Thermobifida halotolerans: one gene and its partner. The protein of the gene in region 1 binds, or shares a complex with, the protein of each later gene. Links are inferred from orthologs where the notes say so. Each region holds a gene or a part of one and is shown on either strand. Other genes may lie near its edges.

What was found.
Region 2: the proteins of tig (region 1) and rpsG are in contact, whole or in part, in a crystal structure (PDB 3GTY), measured with the Thermotoga maritima proteins. The link is inferred for Thermobifida halotolerans from one-to-one orthologs. Residues at the interface, in WP_004081061.1 of Thermotoga maritima: Glu122, Val124, Val129, Leu130, Tyr133, Glu188, Gly259, Ile262, Tyr263, Glu266, Ser270, Glu273, Gln274, Glu277, Arg308, Gln311, Ile312, Ser315, Tyr316, Glu325, Arg329, Arg336, Leu363, Phe366, Trp367, Arg373, Leu377, Arg381, Leu384, Glu387; in WP_004081843.1 of Thermotoga maritima: Lys34, Lys52, Lys55, Glu59, Arg62, Gln63, Glu66, Asn67, Lys69, Val71, Arg95, Ala109, Lys110, Lys111, Gly112, Arg113, Pro114, Glu117, Glu121, Ile124, Ala125, Tyr127, Asn128, Asn129, Thr130, Gly131, Lys135, Asp139, Arg142, Met143.

Annotation. Positions count from the first base shown.
Region 1 is NZ_CP063196.1:3,055,651-3,063,512, reverse strand. What follows is about bases 3,063-5,892. They hold tig (trigger factor), read left to right. Parts: upstream 3,063-3,680; coding sequence 3,681-5,105; downstream 5,106-5,892. Other genes in these bases: NI17_RS13710 (ClpP family protease), read left to right, coding at 5,335-5,892. Outside these bases: NI17_RS13740 ((2Fe-2S) ferredoxin domain-containing protein), read left to right, coding at 1-54; NI17_RS13735 (ABC transporter ATP-binding protein), read right to left, coding at 163-2,043; NI17_RS13730 (adenylyltransferase/cytidyltransferase family protein), read right to left, coding at 2,216-2,719; more of NI17_RS13710, read left to right, coding at 5,893-5,937; NI17_RS13705 (ATP-dependent Clp protease proteolytic subunit), read left to right, coding at 5,991-6,659; ATP-dependent Clp protease ATP-binding subunit ClpX, read left to right, coding at 7,251-7,862. UniProt on the Bacillus subtilis protein: Involved in protein export. Acts as a chaperone by maintaining the newly synthesized protein in an open conformation. Functions as a peptidyl-prolyl cis-trans isomerase.
Region 2 is NZ_CP063196.1:3,639,806-3,647,695, reverse strand. What follows is about bases 1,750-4,607. They hold rpsG (30S ribosomal protein S7), read left to right. Parts: upstream 1,750-2,872; coding sequence 2,873-3,343; downstream 3,344-4,607. Other genes in these bases: fusA (elongation factor G), read left to right, coding at 3,389-4,607; rpsL (30S ribosomal protein S12), read left to right, coding at 2,501-2,872; NI17_RS16325 (hypothetical protein), read left to right, coding at 1,750-2,028. In the rest of the region: more of NI17_RS16325, read left to right, coding at 1-1,749; more of fusA, read left to right, coding at 4,608-5,503; tuf (elongation factor Tu), read left to right, coding at 5,558-6,751; rpsJ (30S ribosomal protein S10), read left to right, coding at 6,968-7,276; rplC (50S ribosomal protein L3), read left to right, coding at 7,291-7,890.

The DNA of each region.
Region 1 (7,862 bases):
AAGAAGCGCAAGAAGGGCAAGAAGGGCAAGAGGGCCGGGAAGACGGCTGCCTGAGGCCGGGACGGCGCCCGGGGCACCCCGCCCCGCTGCCGACCCACCCCCCACGGGGCTGGGGTTCCAAGCCCCGTGGAGCCGGTGCCGCACCGGGAGCCCGCCCCGGGGTCAGTTCGCCGCGCTGCGCCGTGACCGGTCCTGCGAGGCGAACTGGGTCCGGTACAGGGCGGTGTACAGGCCGCCGCGCGCCAGCAGTTCCTCGTGGGTGCCGCGCTCCAGGACGCGGCCGTCCTCCAGCACCAGAATCAGGTCGGCCTCGCGCACGGTGGCCAACCGGTGGGCGATGACCAGCGACGTCCGTCCCCGCAGCGCCTTGGCCAGCGCCTCCTGCACCGCCGCCTCGGACTCGGAGTCCAGGTGCGCGGTGGCCTCGTCCAGTACCACCACCGCCGGAGCCTTCAACAGCAGGCGGGCGATGGCCAGACGCTGCTTCTCCCCGCCCGACAGGCGGTAGCCGCGGTCCCCGACCATCGTGTCCAGCCCGTTGGGCAGCGCCTCCAGCAGCGCCCCCAGTTGGGCGGCGCGCATCGCCTCGACGAGCTCGTCGTCCGTGGCGTCCGGACGGGCGTAGCGCAGGTTCGCCCCGATGGTGTCGTGGAACAGCTGGGTGTCCTGGGTGACCACCCCGACCGCGTCCCGCAGCGACCGGCCGCGCGCCCGGCGCAGGTCCACGCCGCCGATGCGGACCGTCCCCGCGGTGGGGTCGTACAGCCGCGACACCAGGTGGGTCAGCGTCGTCTTGCCCGCTCCGGACGGGCCGACCAGGGCCACCAGTTGCCCGGGGCGCGCGGTGAACGAGACGTCGCTGAGCACCTGGGTGTCCTCGGAGAGCTCCGGTTGGGGCACCAGTTCCAGGGATTCCAGTGAGGACTCGGCGCCCGGATAGCGGAAGGAGACCCGGTCGAACTCCACCGAGAGTCCGCCCCCCGGCAGGTCAACGGGGGCGTCCGGTTCGGCGACCGACGGCTTCAGGTCCAGGATCTCGAAGACCCGATCGAAGCTGACCAGGGCCGTCATGACGTCCACCTGGACGTTGGACAGCGCGGTGACCGGACCGTACAGCCGGGTCAGCAGGGTCGCCAGCGCCACCAGGGTGCCCAGTTCGAGCGTGCCGCCCAGCACCAGGTTGCCGCCCACGCCGTAGACCATCGCGGTGGCCAGGGCGGTGATCAGACCGAGCATGGAGAACAGCAGGCCGCCGTAGATGCTCTGGGTGACCCCGATGTCGCGCACCCGACTGGCCCGGTCGGCGAACTCCGCGCTCTCCTCCTCGGGGCGGCCGTACAGCTTGACCAGCATCGCGCCGCCGACGTTGAAGCGCTCGGTCATGAGCGAGCTCATGTCCGCGTTCAGGTCCATGCTCTCGCGGTGCACCCCGGCCAGGCGGCGGCCCAGGTACTTGGCGGGAACCAGGAACAGCGGGATCGCCACCAGAGCGGCCAGGGTGATCTGCCACGACAGCGCGAACATCGCGGTGAGCACCGCCACGACGCTCACCACGTTGGAGACCAGCGACTGCAGCACCGAGGTGATGGCCTTCTGCGCCCCCACGACGTCGGTGTTGAGCCTGCTGATCAGCGATCCGGTCTGGGTTCGGGTGAAGAAGGCCAGCGGCATGCGCTGCACGTGCGTGAACGCCCGGGTGCGCAGCAGGTAGATGACGCCCTCGCCGATGCTCGCCGACAGCCACCGTCCGGTCAGGTTGAGCGCGGTCTCCACCAGCGCCAGGGCCGCCACGGCCAGCGCCAGCCAGGTCACCAGCGAGGGGTCGCCGCCGCCGATCCCGTGGTCGATGATCGCCTTGAGCAGCAGCGGATTGGCCACGACGATGCCCGCGCCGGCCGACGTCACCAGGACGAACGCCAGGATGCGGCGCCAGTGCGGGCTGGCGTATCCCAGAACCCGCCGCAGGGTGTCCGGGCGGATGGACGCGTTCTTGGCCGAACCGTCGTTGACCAGTGTCCGGACTGTGGGCGGGCCGCCCATCATCATCGCTGTGCCCCCCTTCATGCGGCGTACGGCGGGAGAGACCGACCGCGCTGCCCGGAGTCAACGTCCGCCGCGCCGGTCGCCATTCCGCCTCCTCCCCCCGGAGAACGCGTCGACGCGGCCCCGAGGCGGCGGAGAGCTCGGGAGCCCGCCAGTCCCTGACGTGCGGGGATCACAGGGAGCGGGCCAGTTGGCCCAGAGTCGCGGTGGTGGAGCGCCCCAGGGTCAACGGCAGTTCCCAGGCGACCGCGCCCAACTCCTCCGCGCCACGCCGTTTGGCCTCGGCGTAGCGGTCGCCCTCGGTGTAGGCCAGCGCCGCGGGACGCAGCGGAGCGAGCAGGTCGGTGTAGTGCCGCCAGCTGGCGGCCTCCGGCGGCCCCGAGACGATGAACACCCCGTCCACGCAGGCCAGCGCGGAGAGGACCTCGGCGCGTTCCTCGGCGGGGTTGACCGGCCGCCCCGGCCCCTTCCAGGCGCGCACCCGCTCGTCGGACTCCACCCCGACCACCAGCGGGAAGCCCCGGGCCCGCACGCTTTTGAGGTAGCGGACATGTCCCACGTGCAGGATGTCGAAAGCCCCGGTGACGACCGCGGGACGCTCCGTGCCGGCCGGCTGGGAGACCCAGTCCAGCGTCAGTGAGGGCGCGGCCTCCCGCGTCGGATCGGTTCCCGTCATTTCCCACCCATCGAAAGCCCTGGCACACCACCGTGCACGTTGAGGGGCGCCCGAGAATCCCGGAGGTTCCGTGACGGGCGCTGACATACGGTCCTGACCACTGACGATACCTCTGCCCCCGTGCCGTGCCGTCAGCCTGGCCGCCGGTGTGCCGTGCCGGTGGGCGGGGCGGGACGGGAAAGCGCTGGAAAGGGTGGGGAGGTGCCGGAGCGGGGCGGGAGCGCGGCGCCTCCCCCGAGGCCGGCGCCGGTCGACACAGAAAAGTGATGCAGAACACATCTGTGGTGCGCCGGTGTGCGGAGGGACCGACGGGGGATCCGTGACGGAACGAAACCGGGGCGAACCGGTCGGGTCAGGGTGCCGCGCGGTCCGCTGCCGGGGCGGGGGCGCGGTCGGCGCCGCGGTCTCCCCGGGGGACCGGTCGAGAGAGAACAAAGGGCCAGGCCGCGTGGGAAACCACTGCTGACCTGGCCCTTCGGGCTTGGAGCGGGTGACGGGAATCGAACCCGCACGACCAGCTTGGAAGGCTGGAGTTCTACCATTGAACTACACCCGCATGGCGCGGCAACCGCCGAGTTTCCTCTAGACTCGTGGAGCCGACGGAGACAACATTACCGCCTCCGCGGTGCGGGTCGCGCACTTTTCGACGGACCCGCGTGGTTCACGGGGAGTGGCGCAGCTTGGTTAGCGCGCATGCTTTGGGAGCATGAGGCCGCGGGTTCGAATCCCGCCTCCCCGACGAGACTCGACGGTCCGCGTGGAGCTCCGGCCCGACGGGACCGTCGTCCCCTTCGTGTCTGCCCTAGACTGAGCGTGATCGCAGACCGCAGAACCACGCTGGAGACCACAGCAGTCTCTCGTGACGCCCCGCCGGTCGGCGCCCGTCGGCCACCGCCGTGTCGCGGTCGGGCACCGTTCCGCATGCCGGGCGCAATCGCCGGAAACCTAGGAGTACCGCCCCGTGAAGACCGATGTCGAGGAGCTGAGCCCGACCCGGGTCAAGCTGACCATCGAGGTTCCGTTCGAGGAACTGGACCACGCCTTCGACGTGACCTACAAGTCGCTCGCCAAGCAGGTCCGGATCAAGGGTTTCCGGCCCGGAAAGGCTCCGGCGCGGCTCATCGACCGCTACGTCGGCCGGGGAGCGGTGATCACCGAGGCCGTCAACCACGCGGTTCCCGAGCTCTACAACGAGGCCGTCCAGAAGGAGGAGGTCTTCGCCCTCGGCCAGCCCGAGGTCGAGATCACCAAGCTGGAGGACGGCCAGGAACTGGCCTTCACCGCCGAGGTCGACGTCCGCCCCAAGTTCGAGGTCACCGACTACGAGGGCATCGAGGTCACCGTCGACGACGCCGAGGTCACCGACGAGCAGGTCGACGAGCGGCTCGACACCCTGCGGCAGCGCTTCGCCACCCTCACCGGTGTCGACCGGCCCGCCCAGGAGGGCGACCACGTCTCCATCGACCTGTCCGCCGCGATCGACGGCGAGAAGCTCGACGACGTCCAGGCCAACGGGATCTCCTACGAGGTCGGCACCAACACCATGCTGGAGGGCCTCGACGACGCGATCACCGGTCTGAGCGCGGGCGAGTCCGCCACCTTCGCCACCAAGCTGGTGGGCGGCGAGTACGAGGGCCGCGACGCCGACGTCACGGTCACCGTGCACAGCGTCAAGGTCAAGGAGCTGCCCGAGCTGGACGACGAGTTCGCCCAGATGGCCAGCGAGTTCGACACCATCGCGGAGCTGCGCGCCAGCGAGGCCGAGCGGCTCGGCGAGACGCGCCGCCGCCAGCAGCTCTCCCAGGCCCGCGACCGCGTCCTCGACAAGCTCGTGGAGTCCGTGGACGTCCCGCTGCCGGAGAGCGTGGTCGCCCAGGAGGCCGACCGCCGCCGCGAGAGCCTGGAGCGGCAGCTCGCCCAGAGCGGGCTGACCAAGGAGTCCTACCTGGAGGCCCAGGAGCAGACCGAGGAGGAGTTCGAGACCGAGCTCTCCGAGAACGCCGCCAAGGCCGTCAAGGTCGGTTTCATCCTCGACCAGCTCGCCTCCCAGGAGGAGCTGGCCGCGGGCAACGAGGAGCTGACCCAGTACATCGTCGAGCAGGCCCAGCTCATGGGGATCTCGCCCGACCAGTTCTTCCAGAGCCTGATGCAGGCCAACCAGCTGCAGCTGGTCTACGTCGAGGTCGTGCGCGCCAAGGCGCTGGACCTGGTGGTCTCCAGGGCCAGGATCACCGACGAGTCCGGCAACACCATCGAGCCGCCGGCGGTCCCCGCCGCCCAGACCGAGACCGTCACGGTCTCCTCAGGTGAGGAGGACGCGGAGGAGACCGCCGCCGACTCCGCCGACACCGACTCCGCGGACGGGGACGGCGAGACCAGGGCCTGACCGCCGGAGCCGACCACGGGTGGGCCTCGCACCTCGACGGGTGCGGGGCCCACCGGCGTTTCGCCAGGCGCGAAACTCCCTGGTCACCGGCGGGGGTACCTGCGCTGAAAGCGAACAGGGCCGTGAACTGGTGCGAGCCGGTCGGGCAACAGCGTTAGTGTCGCAAGCGTCGCAACCGTTTCGATTTCCGGAGCAGGTGACGAGAGTGCCGCCGACCCATAATGAGTCCATGCAAACCGAAGCCCGTACTGCCGAAGCACCTATGCAGCCGATGTTCGACCAGACGTCGCAGCGCCTGCTCAGGCAGCGCATCGTCGTCCTCGGCCAGCAGGTCGACGACGACATCGCCAACCGCATCGTCGGGGAGCTGCTGCTGCTGTCCGCCGAGGACCGGCACCGGGACATCACGCTGTACATCAACTCGCCCGGCGGTTCGGTGACCGCCGGAATGGCGATCTACGACGTCATGCAGTACATCCCCAACGACGTCCGCACCGTCGGCATGGGTCTGGCCGCCTCCATGGGCCAGATGCTGCTGTGCGCCGGTGCGCCGGGCAAGCGCTACGCGCTGCCGCACACCCGAATCATGATGCACCAGCCGTCGGGTGGCATCGGGGGAACCGCCTCCGACATCCGTATCCTGGCCGACCAGCTGCTCTACGTGAAGAAGATGTTCCTGGAGCGCATCTCGCTGCACACGGGACAGACGGTCGAGCAGATCGAGAAGGACGCCGACCGGGACCGGTGGTTCACCGCCGAGGAGGCTCTCGAGTACGGCTTCATCGACGAGGTGCTGTCGAACACCCCCGACGTCACGGGCGGTCGGTCCTGAACGACCCCCGAACCAACAGTCCTGTGGACCGGCGCAGTGTGGAAGGCCAGGAAATGAGCGAGTACAACCTCAGCCCCTACTACCGCCACGGCGGTGGGATGGCGCCGGCGGCTCCGCAGAGCCGCTACGTCCTCCCCTCCTACGTCGAGCGCACGACGTACGGCGTCAAGGAGATGAACCCCTACAACAAGCTCTTCGAGGAGCGGATCATCTTCGTGGGGGTGCAGATCGACGACACGTCGGCCAACGACATCATCGCCCAGATGATGACGCTGGAGCACATCGACAGCGACCGCGACATCACGCTGTACATCAACTCGCCCGGCGGTTCCTTCACCTCGCTGATGGCGATCTACGACACGATGCAGTTCGTGCGGCCCGACATCCAGACCGTCTGCGTGGGCCAGGCCGCCTCGGCCGCGGCCGTCCTGCTCGCGGGCGGCACCAAGGGCAAGCGCACGGCGCTGCCCAACGCGCGGATCCTGATCCACCAGCCCGCCACCGAGGGAACGCACGGGCAGGCCAGTGACGTCGAGATCATGGCCAACGAGATCATGCGCATCCGCAACCAGTTGGAGACCACCCTCGCGCGGCACACCGACCGCACCGTCGAGGAGATCTCCCGTGACATCGAGCGGGACAAGATCCTCACCGCGGAGGAGGCCAAGGAGTACGGCATCGTCGACGACGTGCTCCCCTACCGCAAGGCGTCGGCCAAGTAGGACCCCGGGTGGAGGCGGCGAGAAGGCGGGGCCGGTCGGACCCGACCGCACACCGTGAGCGGTGAGGCCGGCCCGCTTCTTCCCCCGGGCCCGACACGACGACACACAGACCGTTCCGTCAGCGACTCCGTGCCGACAGGGCGGCAACCGGTGGCCGCCGGGTGGACCGGAGCCGTGCGACGGGACCCGATGTCCGAAGGAGCGACCGGATGCCGCGTACCGGCGCCCCGGGGACGCCCGTTGTGCGGCACGGGCCGTAAGCGGGGGCTCGTCCCAAAGGCCGGGACGGGTGTCCGCGACGCATGCGTCGGCCCCCGTCCCAGGATCACCGAGGAGGAGACCGGAGCCGACCGGACGGCGTGGACGGCGAAGTCGGTCCGCTCCGTCGCTTAGGCTCGAAGGAACGACGCACAGACTGTCCCGTTAATGGTTCCACGGGGAAGGCATATCCTGGAAATCGGTGGTCGTCCGGTGAGCCGGGATCGCCCCGCCTTCCGCGGATCGCGTCGGACGCCTTGGGTGTGTTCGGACCCCCGCGGTAGTGGGGAGGAGGCGTGTGACGGGACGGCCGACGTTTTAAGGAGTGGCTGGGTGGCACGCATCGGCGACGGTGGAGACCTGCTGAAGTGCTCGTTCTGCGGCAAGAGCCAGAAGCAGGTGAAGAAGCTCATCGCGGGCCCCGGTGTGTATATCTGCGATGAATGCATCGACCTCTGCAACGAGATCATCGAGGAAGAATTCGCGGATGCGACCGAGTTGAAATGGGACAGTCTTCCCAAGCCCCGTGAGATCTACGAATTCCTCGACTCCTACGTCATCGGGCAGGAGCAGGCGAAGAAGGCCCTGTCCGTGGCGGTCTACAACCACTACAAGCGGGTGCAGTCCGAGGGGGACCGACCCCGTGACGAGGACGTCGAGATCGCCAAGTCCAACATCCTGCTGCTCGGCCCCACCGGTTCGGGCAAGACCCTGCTGGCCCAGACACTGGCCAAGATCCTCAACGTCCCCTTCGCCATCGCCGACGCCACCGCGCTGACCGAGGCCGGATACGTGGGCGAGGACGTCGAGAACATCCTGCTCAAGCTCATACAGGCCGCCGACTACGACGTCAAGAAGGCCGAGACCGGCATCATCTACATCGACGAGGTCGACAAGGTCGCGCGCAAGAGCGAGAACCCCTCGATCACCCGCGACGTCTCCGGC
Region 2 (7,890 bases), 590 kb from region 1 along the record:
GGTGATTCGGGGTACGACCTCGGTCTGTCGTCGACGTTCGGCGCGCGGTCGGCCGAGGACACCGCGGGGCCGGAAAGCCAGCCGGAATGGTCCACCGACGACTGGTCACCGCGGAGCACGGACGACTCCCTCACCGGTTACTCCGCCGGGGCCGAGCGGTCCCACGCGGCTCCGGCCGACAACAGCGGTGCATCGCCGGCGGAGCGGAGCGCCGAATCGGTCGACGGGCGGACCGACCGGCCGCTCGATCCCACGAGCATCTACCGCATTCCCACCAGGGACAGCGACCAGTCCCCGTCCGACCCGAACCGACTGGTGCCGCCCTACCACCAGCAGCACGGCAGCGACTACCCCGGGTGGGGGACTTCTTCCGGTGTGGGCGGCGGTCTTGGTGAGGGTGCTGCTTCTGCTTCGGATCTCGGGGTGTCTGACTGGGATCGGGGTGAGGAGTGGGAGTCGCGTGGTGCGGCTGATTCCTCGCTTGGTGGGTCGCTGGGTGCTGATACCGGGTGGGGGACTTCTTCCGGTGTGGGCGGCGGTCTTGGTGAGGGTGCTGCTTCTGCTTCGGATCTCGGGGTGTCTGACTGGGATCGGGGTGAGGAGTGGGAGTCGCGTGGTGCGGCTGATTCCTCGCTTGGTGGGTCGCTGGGTGCTGATACCGGGTGGGGGACTTCTTCCGGTGTGGGCGGCGGTCTTGGTGAGGGTGCTGCTTCTGCTTCGGATCTCGGGGTGTCTGACTGGGATCGGGGTGAGGAGTGGGAGTCGCGTGGTGCGGCTGACTCCTCGCTCGGTGGGTCGCTGGGCAGCGGCAGCGGAAACACCTGGGCGTTCAGCCGGGATGATCCGCGGTTGCCCGAAAGCGTGCGCGAGATCGCGGAGCGGGCCGCCGGACGGCCCGCCGACGTCGACACGTCCCTGACGGCCTCCCTCGACACGGAGTTGTCCTGGAGCCCTGGAGAGACCGACCAGAACACCTGGGACACGGCGGATGACGACGGCGACCGCTGGGACCGGTCGGGCGAGACTCTGGACGCGGCGGAGGAGGAGGCCGGAGCGTCCGAGCCCGAGGCACGGCACGAGGAGGCGTCCCCGGAGGCCCCCGCGTCCGCGGACCCGCTGCTGGCCATCGCCGACGAGCAGGCCAGGGCACGCACCAAGGAACTGGCCTCCCAGAACGAGGTCGACAACTGGAACCTGGCGGAAGGGATCGTCAAGGAGAACACCGGCGCGGTTCCTCTGCCGCCCGAACTCGGAGACGACGCCCTGGCCGCCGAACGGTATCTCCGTGGTGAGACGGAGTACGGCGATCACTCCGCGGACCACGGGTCCCGCTACGACGAGTTGGGCTACGACGGACGCCGGGACACCGAGTACTCCCACCGCGGTTCCGACGACTACGACGACTACGACGACTACGACTACGACGCCCCGGACCGCGGTGACCGCCGTCGCGACCACGACGGCTATGACGGCTACGAGGACGACGACCACCGTTTCGACCAGGCGGAGGGTACCCAGACTCTGGCGGCGGTCGACCCGGAGACCGAGCGGTACGGCAGCGGATGGCGCGGGGACGACGCCTCCCACGACGACGACCGGGACCGGCGTGAGGAACCGGACGACGACTACTACGACGACGTCGACGACCGCTACTACCCCGAGCCGGTACGGGAGGGACGCTCCCGTACCCGGAAGAGGGACAAGATCGTCGAGGAGTTCCCCGGCTTCAGCGAGCCGCTCGGCGGAACGGCTTCCGACTACCCCGGTTACGACAACATCGACGTGTGGCCCGAGACGGAGGGTCTGGCCACCGCGACCCTGTGGCTCGGCATCTTCTCCCTGATCCCGGGCGTCGGTCTGCTGCTCGCGGTGATCGCGCTGGTTCTGGGACCCAAGGCGAAGCGGAACATCCGGACCTCGCGCGGCCACCTCGAAGGCGAGCAGTTGGTCAAGGCGGGCACGGTGCTCGCCTGCATCGGGATCGCGGTGAGCGTGCTCGCGGGAGGTGGCGCCCTGCTGCTGTCCTGACCCCGGGAGGCGAGTCGGGACAGGGTGGGAGGGTTTACCGAGAATTCGCCCACGCTATGGGAAAGCGTGTCCGTGCGGCCCGGAAAAACAACGCGACCACTCTTGACAAGCCGTACACTATGAGGAGACCTACGGCAGCATGAGGCTGCGAAGTGCGGACGCCCAACGAGGTCACCTGATTTTGACCGGGTGATCTCTGTTGGGTAGTCTCCAACTTCGTGCCCGTGAGTCTACGGGTCACACGTGTGCGCTTTTTGTGTCTGTCCCTGTTCAGCGGGCGACGGGGAGAGCGGCGCGTGACACCTCCTCCCATGACAATCGGCCACTGGTCGGGCGTTTTCGCTCCACCGTGCGTGGAATCCGGGGCGACACGCCCGAATGCGTGGGTCGGGGGGAACGGGAAATCCAGCAGGTCATAGCGCATCCATCGGCTATGGAACCGGCGTAGGTCAAGAGGGAAGACGGAGACGCGGTGCCCACGATTCAGCAGCTGGTCCGTAAGGGCCGCAAGACCAAGGTTTCGAAGAACAAGACCCCGGCGCTCAAGGGAAGCCCGCAGCGTCGCGGCGTGTGCACACGTGTCTACACGACCACGCCGAAGAAGCCGAACTCTGCGCTGCGGAAGGTGGCCCGTGTCCGGCTGAGCAGCCAGATCGAGGTCACCGCCTACATTCCCGGTGTTGGCCACAACCTCCAGGAGCACTCCATCGTGCTCGTGCGCGGTGGCCGTGTGAAGGACCTGCCGGGCGTGCGCTACCGCATCGTCCGCGGTGCGCTCGACACGCAGGGCGTTCGCAACCGCAAGCAGGCTCGTAGCCGCTACGGCGCCAAGAAGGAGAAGTAAATGCCGCGCAAGGGACCGGCGCCGAAGCGCCAGCTGATCACCGACCCGGTCTATGGATCGCCGCTGGTCACCGCACTCATCAACAAGGTGCTGCTGGACGGCAAGCGTTCCCTGGCCCAGTCGATCGTCTACAACGCTCTTGAGGGTGCCCGGGAGAAGACCGGGCAGGACCCGCTGGTGGTTCTCAAGCGGGCCCTCGACAACGTCAAGCCCACCCTTGAGGTGCGCAGCCGCCGTGTCGGTGGCGCCACCTACCAGGTGCCGGTCGAGGTCCGCGCGTCGCGCAGCACCACGCTGGCGCTGCGCTGGCTGGTCCAGTACGCCCGCCAGCGCCGTGAGAAGACCATGACCGAGCGCCTCATGAACGAGCTGGTCGACGCCAGCAACGGTCTGGGCGCCGCTGTCAAGCGACGTGAGGACACCCACAAGATGGCGGAGTCCAACAAGGCCTTCGCGCACTACCGCTGGTAACCCCCGCGGGTTTTCCACACGAGAGACCGAGAGAAGACGAGCCACATGGCTACCACTGCTCTTGACCTTGCCAAGGTCCGCAACATCGGGATCATGGCGCACATCGACGCGGGCAAGACCACGACGACCGAGCGAATCCTCTTCTACACCGGTGTCAACTACAAACTCGGTGAGGTCCACGATGGCGCGGCCACCATGGACTGGATGAAGGAGGAGCAGGAGCGCGGCATCACGATCACGTCCGCCGCGACGACCTGCCACTGGAACGACACCACGATCAACATCATCGACACGCCCGGCCACGTCGACTTCACCGTCGAGGTCGAGCGTTCGCTGCGTGTCCTTGACGGCGCGGTCGCCGTGTTCGACGGCAAGGAAGGCGTCGAGCCGCAGTCGGAGCAGGTGTGGCGCCAGGCCGACCGGTACAACGTGCCGCGGATCTGCTTCGTCAACAAGATGGACAAGATCGGCGCGGAGTTCCAGCGTTGTGTCGACATGATCCGTGACCGACTCGGCGCCAACCCGCTGCCCGTCCAGCTGCCGATCGGCGCCGAGTCCGACTTCAAGGGCGTCATCGACCTCGTCCGCATGAAGGCATACGTCTGGAGCGACGAGGCCAGCAAGGGCGAGATGTACGACACCGTCGACATCCCGGCGACGCACGTCGACGCCGCGCGCGAAGGACACGAGCAGCTCGTCGAGACCCTCGCCGAGGCCGACGACGAGATCATGGAGCTGTACCTGGAGGGCCAGGAGCCCACCGTGGAGCAGCTCGTTCCGGCCATCCGCCGCGCCACGGTCGCCGGCACCGCGGTTCCGGTGCTGTGCGGCACCGCGTTCAAGAACAAGGGCGTGCAGCCCCTCCTGGACGCGATCGTCACCTACCTGCCGTCGCCGCTGGACGTCGAGGCGATCGAGGGCCACGACCCCAAGGACGAGTCGGAGGAGACCAAACTCCACCGCAAGCCCAGCGAAGAGGAGCCCCTGTCCGCGCTGGCGTTCAAGATCATGAGCGACCCGCACCTGGGCAAGCTGACCTACCTGCGCGTCTACTCCGGTGTGCTGGAGGCCGGCAAGCAGGTCCTCAACAGCATCAAGGGCCGCAAGGAGCGCATCGGCAAGATCTACCGGATGCACGCCAACAAGCGCGAGGAGATCGCGCGTGTGGGTGCCGGTGACATCGTCGCGGTCATGGGTCTGAAGGACACCACCACCGGCGAGACGCTGTGCGACCCCGCGAACCCGATCGTCCTGGAGTCGATGACCTTCCCGGCTCCCGTCATCGAGGTCGCCATCGAGCCCAAGACCAAGAGCGACCAGGAGAAGCTCGGCACCGCGATCCAGCGTCTCGCGGAGGAGGACCCCTCCTTCCGGGTCGCCACCGACGAGGAGACCGGGCAGACCGTCATCTCCGGTATGGGCGAGCTGCACCTCGAGGTCCTCGTCAACCGCATGCGCGACGAGTTCAAGGTCGAGGCCAACATCGGTAAGCCCCAGGTGGCCTACCGTGAGACCATCCGCCGCAAGGTCGAGAAGGTCGACTACACCCACAAGAAGCAGACGGGTGGCTCCGGTCAGTACGGCCGGGTGGTCATCGACCTCGAACCGCTCGCGGTCGACGGTGACGGCGACAGCGCGGGCTACGAGTTCGTCAACAACATCACCGGTGGCCGTATCCCGCGGGAGTACATCCCGTCGGTCGACGCCGGATGCCAGGAGGCCGCCCAGTTCGGTGTCCTCGCCGGATACCCGCTGGTCGGGATTAAGGTGACCCTCCAGGACGGCGCCTACCACGACGTCGACTCCTCCGAGCTTGCCTTCAAGGTCGCCGGTTCCATGGCTTTCAAGGAAGCGGCGAGCAGGGCCAAGCCGGTCATCCTGGAGCCGGTCATGGCGGTCGAGGTCACCACGCCCGAGGATTACATGGGCGACGTGATCGGTGACCTGAACAGCCGGCGCGGTCAGATCCAGTCCATGGAGGAGCGTGCCGGGGCCCGTGTCGTCAAGGCACTCGTTCCGCTGTCGGAGATGTTCGGCTACGTGGGCGACCTGCGCGGCCGTACCCAGGGTCGGGCCAACTACACGATGGTGTTCGACTCCTATGCGGAGGTCCCCTCCAACGTCTCCCAGGAGATCGTTGCGAAGGCCCGCGGCGAATAGCCACGACACCCTTACCAGTCCAGCCAAGCAACCTGTACGTCTAGGAGAAATCCAGTGGCGAAGGCCAAGTTCGAGCGGACCAAGCCGCACGTAAACATCGGCACCATCGGTCACATCGACCACGGCAAGACCACGCTGACCGCGGCGATCACCAAGGTCCTGCACGACGCGTACCCGGACCTGAACCCGTTCACGCCCTTCGAGGACATCGACAAAGCTCCCGAGGAGCGCGAGCGCGGTATCACCATCTCCATCGCGCACGTGGAGTACCAGACCGAGAGCCGCCACTACGCGCACGTGGACTGCCCCGGTCACGCGGACTACGTGAAGAACATGATCACCGGTGCCGCCCAGATGGACGGCGCGATCCTGGTGGTCGCCGCCACCGACGGCCCGATGCCGCAGACCAAGGAGCACGTGCTCCTGGCCCGCCAGGTCGGCGTCCCCTACATCGTCGTGGCCCTGAACAAGGCCGACATGGTGGACGACGAGGAGATCTTCGAGCTGGTCGAGCTCGAGGTCCGCGACCTGCTCAGCGAGTACGAGTTCCCGGGCGACGAGGTCCCCGTGGTCCGCGTCTCCGCTCTGAAGGCCCTCGAAGGCGACTCCGAGTGGGCCCAGAAGATCCTGGAGCTCATGCAGGCCGTCGACGAGACCATCCCCGAGCCGGAGCGTGACATCGAGAAGCCGTTCCTGATGCCGATCGAGGACGTCTTCTCGATCACCGGTCGCGGCACCGTCGTCACCGGCCGCATCGAGCGCGGTGTCATCAACGTCAACGAGACCGTCGACATCGTCGGCATCAAGGAAGAGAAGCTGACCACCACCGTCACCGGTGTGGAGATGTTCCGCAAGCTGCTCGACCAGGGCCAGGCCGGTGACAACGTCGGTCTGCTGCTGCGCGGTATCAAGCGCGAGGAGGTGGAGCGCGGCCAGGTCGTCATCAAGCCGGGCACCACCACCCCGCACACCGAGTTCGAGGCTCAGGTCGTCATCCTGTCCAAGGACGAGGGTGGCCGCCACACGCCCTTCTTCAACAACTACCGCCCGCAGTTCTACTTCCGCACCACGGACGTCACCGGCGTCGTCACGCTGCCCGAGGGCACCGAGATGGTCATGCCGGGTGACAACACCGCGATGAGCGTCCAGCTGATCCAGCCGGTCGCGATGGAAGAGGGTCTGAAGTTCGCCATCCGCGAGGGTGGTCGGACCGTCGGCGCGGGTCGCGTCACCAAGATCGTCAAGTAGCACGACCGTTGTCGGGCGGTCGGGTCCGTCAGTGACTCGGCCGCCCGACACCATGAAGGACGTCATCGGGCTCTTAGCGGTGATGCCACCTCAGGGGACAGCCCTGTAGCAGTTTCTCAGGTGAATAGAGCCTCAACGGGGAGTTCCTCCGGAGCGCACTGGCCCATTACGGCGCCGCGCCTCTAGGACACTGAAGCGAAGGACGAAAAGGCCACCATGGCGGGACAGAAGATCCGCATCCGGCTCAAGGCCTATGACCACGAGGTCATCGACAGCTCGGCACGCAGCATCGTCGAGACTGTGACGAGGACCGGCGCGCAGGTCGCGGGCCCGGTGCCGTTGCCGACGGAGAAGAACGTTTACTGCGTCATCCGATCGCCGCACAAGTACAAGGACTCGCGTGAGCACTTCGAGATGCGCACGCACAAGCGGCTGATCGACATCATCGACCCGACGCCGAAGACCGTCGACTCGCTCATGCGACTCGACCTTCCGGCCGGCGTCGACATCGAGATCAAGCTCTGAGGGACGCTGAAGACATGACGACCAAGCAGATCAAGGGAGTTCTGGGCGAAAAGCTCGGCATGACCCAGGTCTTCGACGAGTCCGGCAAAGTCGTGCCGGTGACGGTGCTGAAGGCCGGTCCGGCTGTCGTGACTCGCGTCCGCACCCCGGAGACCGACGGGTACTCCGCCGTCCAGCTCGGCTACGGCCAGATCAACCCGCGCAAGGTGAAGAAGCCGCTCGGCGACTACCTGCGCAGGCACGACCTCACCCCGCGCCGCCACTACGTCGAGGTGCGCACCTCCGACGCCAGCGAGTACACGCTGGGCCAGGAGATCACCGCGGACGTGTTCGAGGCCGGGCAGAAGGTCGACGTCACCGGCAAGACCAAGGGCAAGGGGTTCGCCGGTGTCATGAAGCGCCACGGCTTCCGCGGCCTCAGCGCCTCTCACGGCACCCAGCGCAAGCACCGCTCGCCCGGTTCCATCGGTGGCTGTGCCACTCCGGGCCGCGTTTTCAAGGGTCTGCGGATGGCCGGTCGCATGGGCAACGTGCGTCGGACCGTTCAGAACCTCACCGTGCACTCGGTCGACACCGAGAAGGGCCTCCTTCTGGTCAAGGGTGCGGTTCCCGGC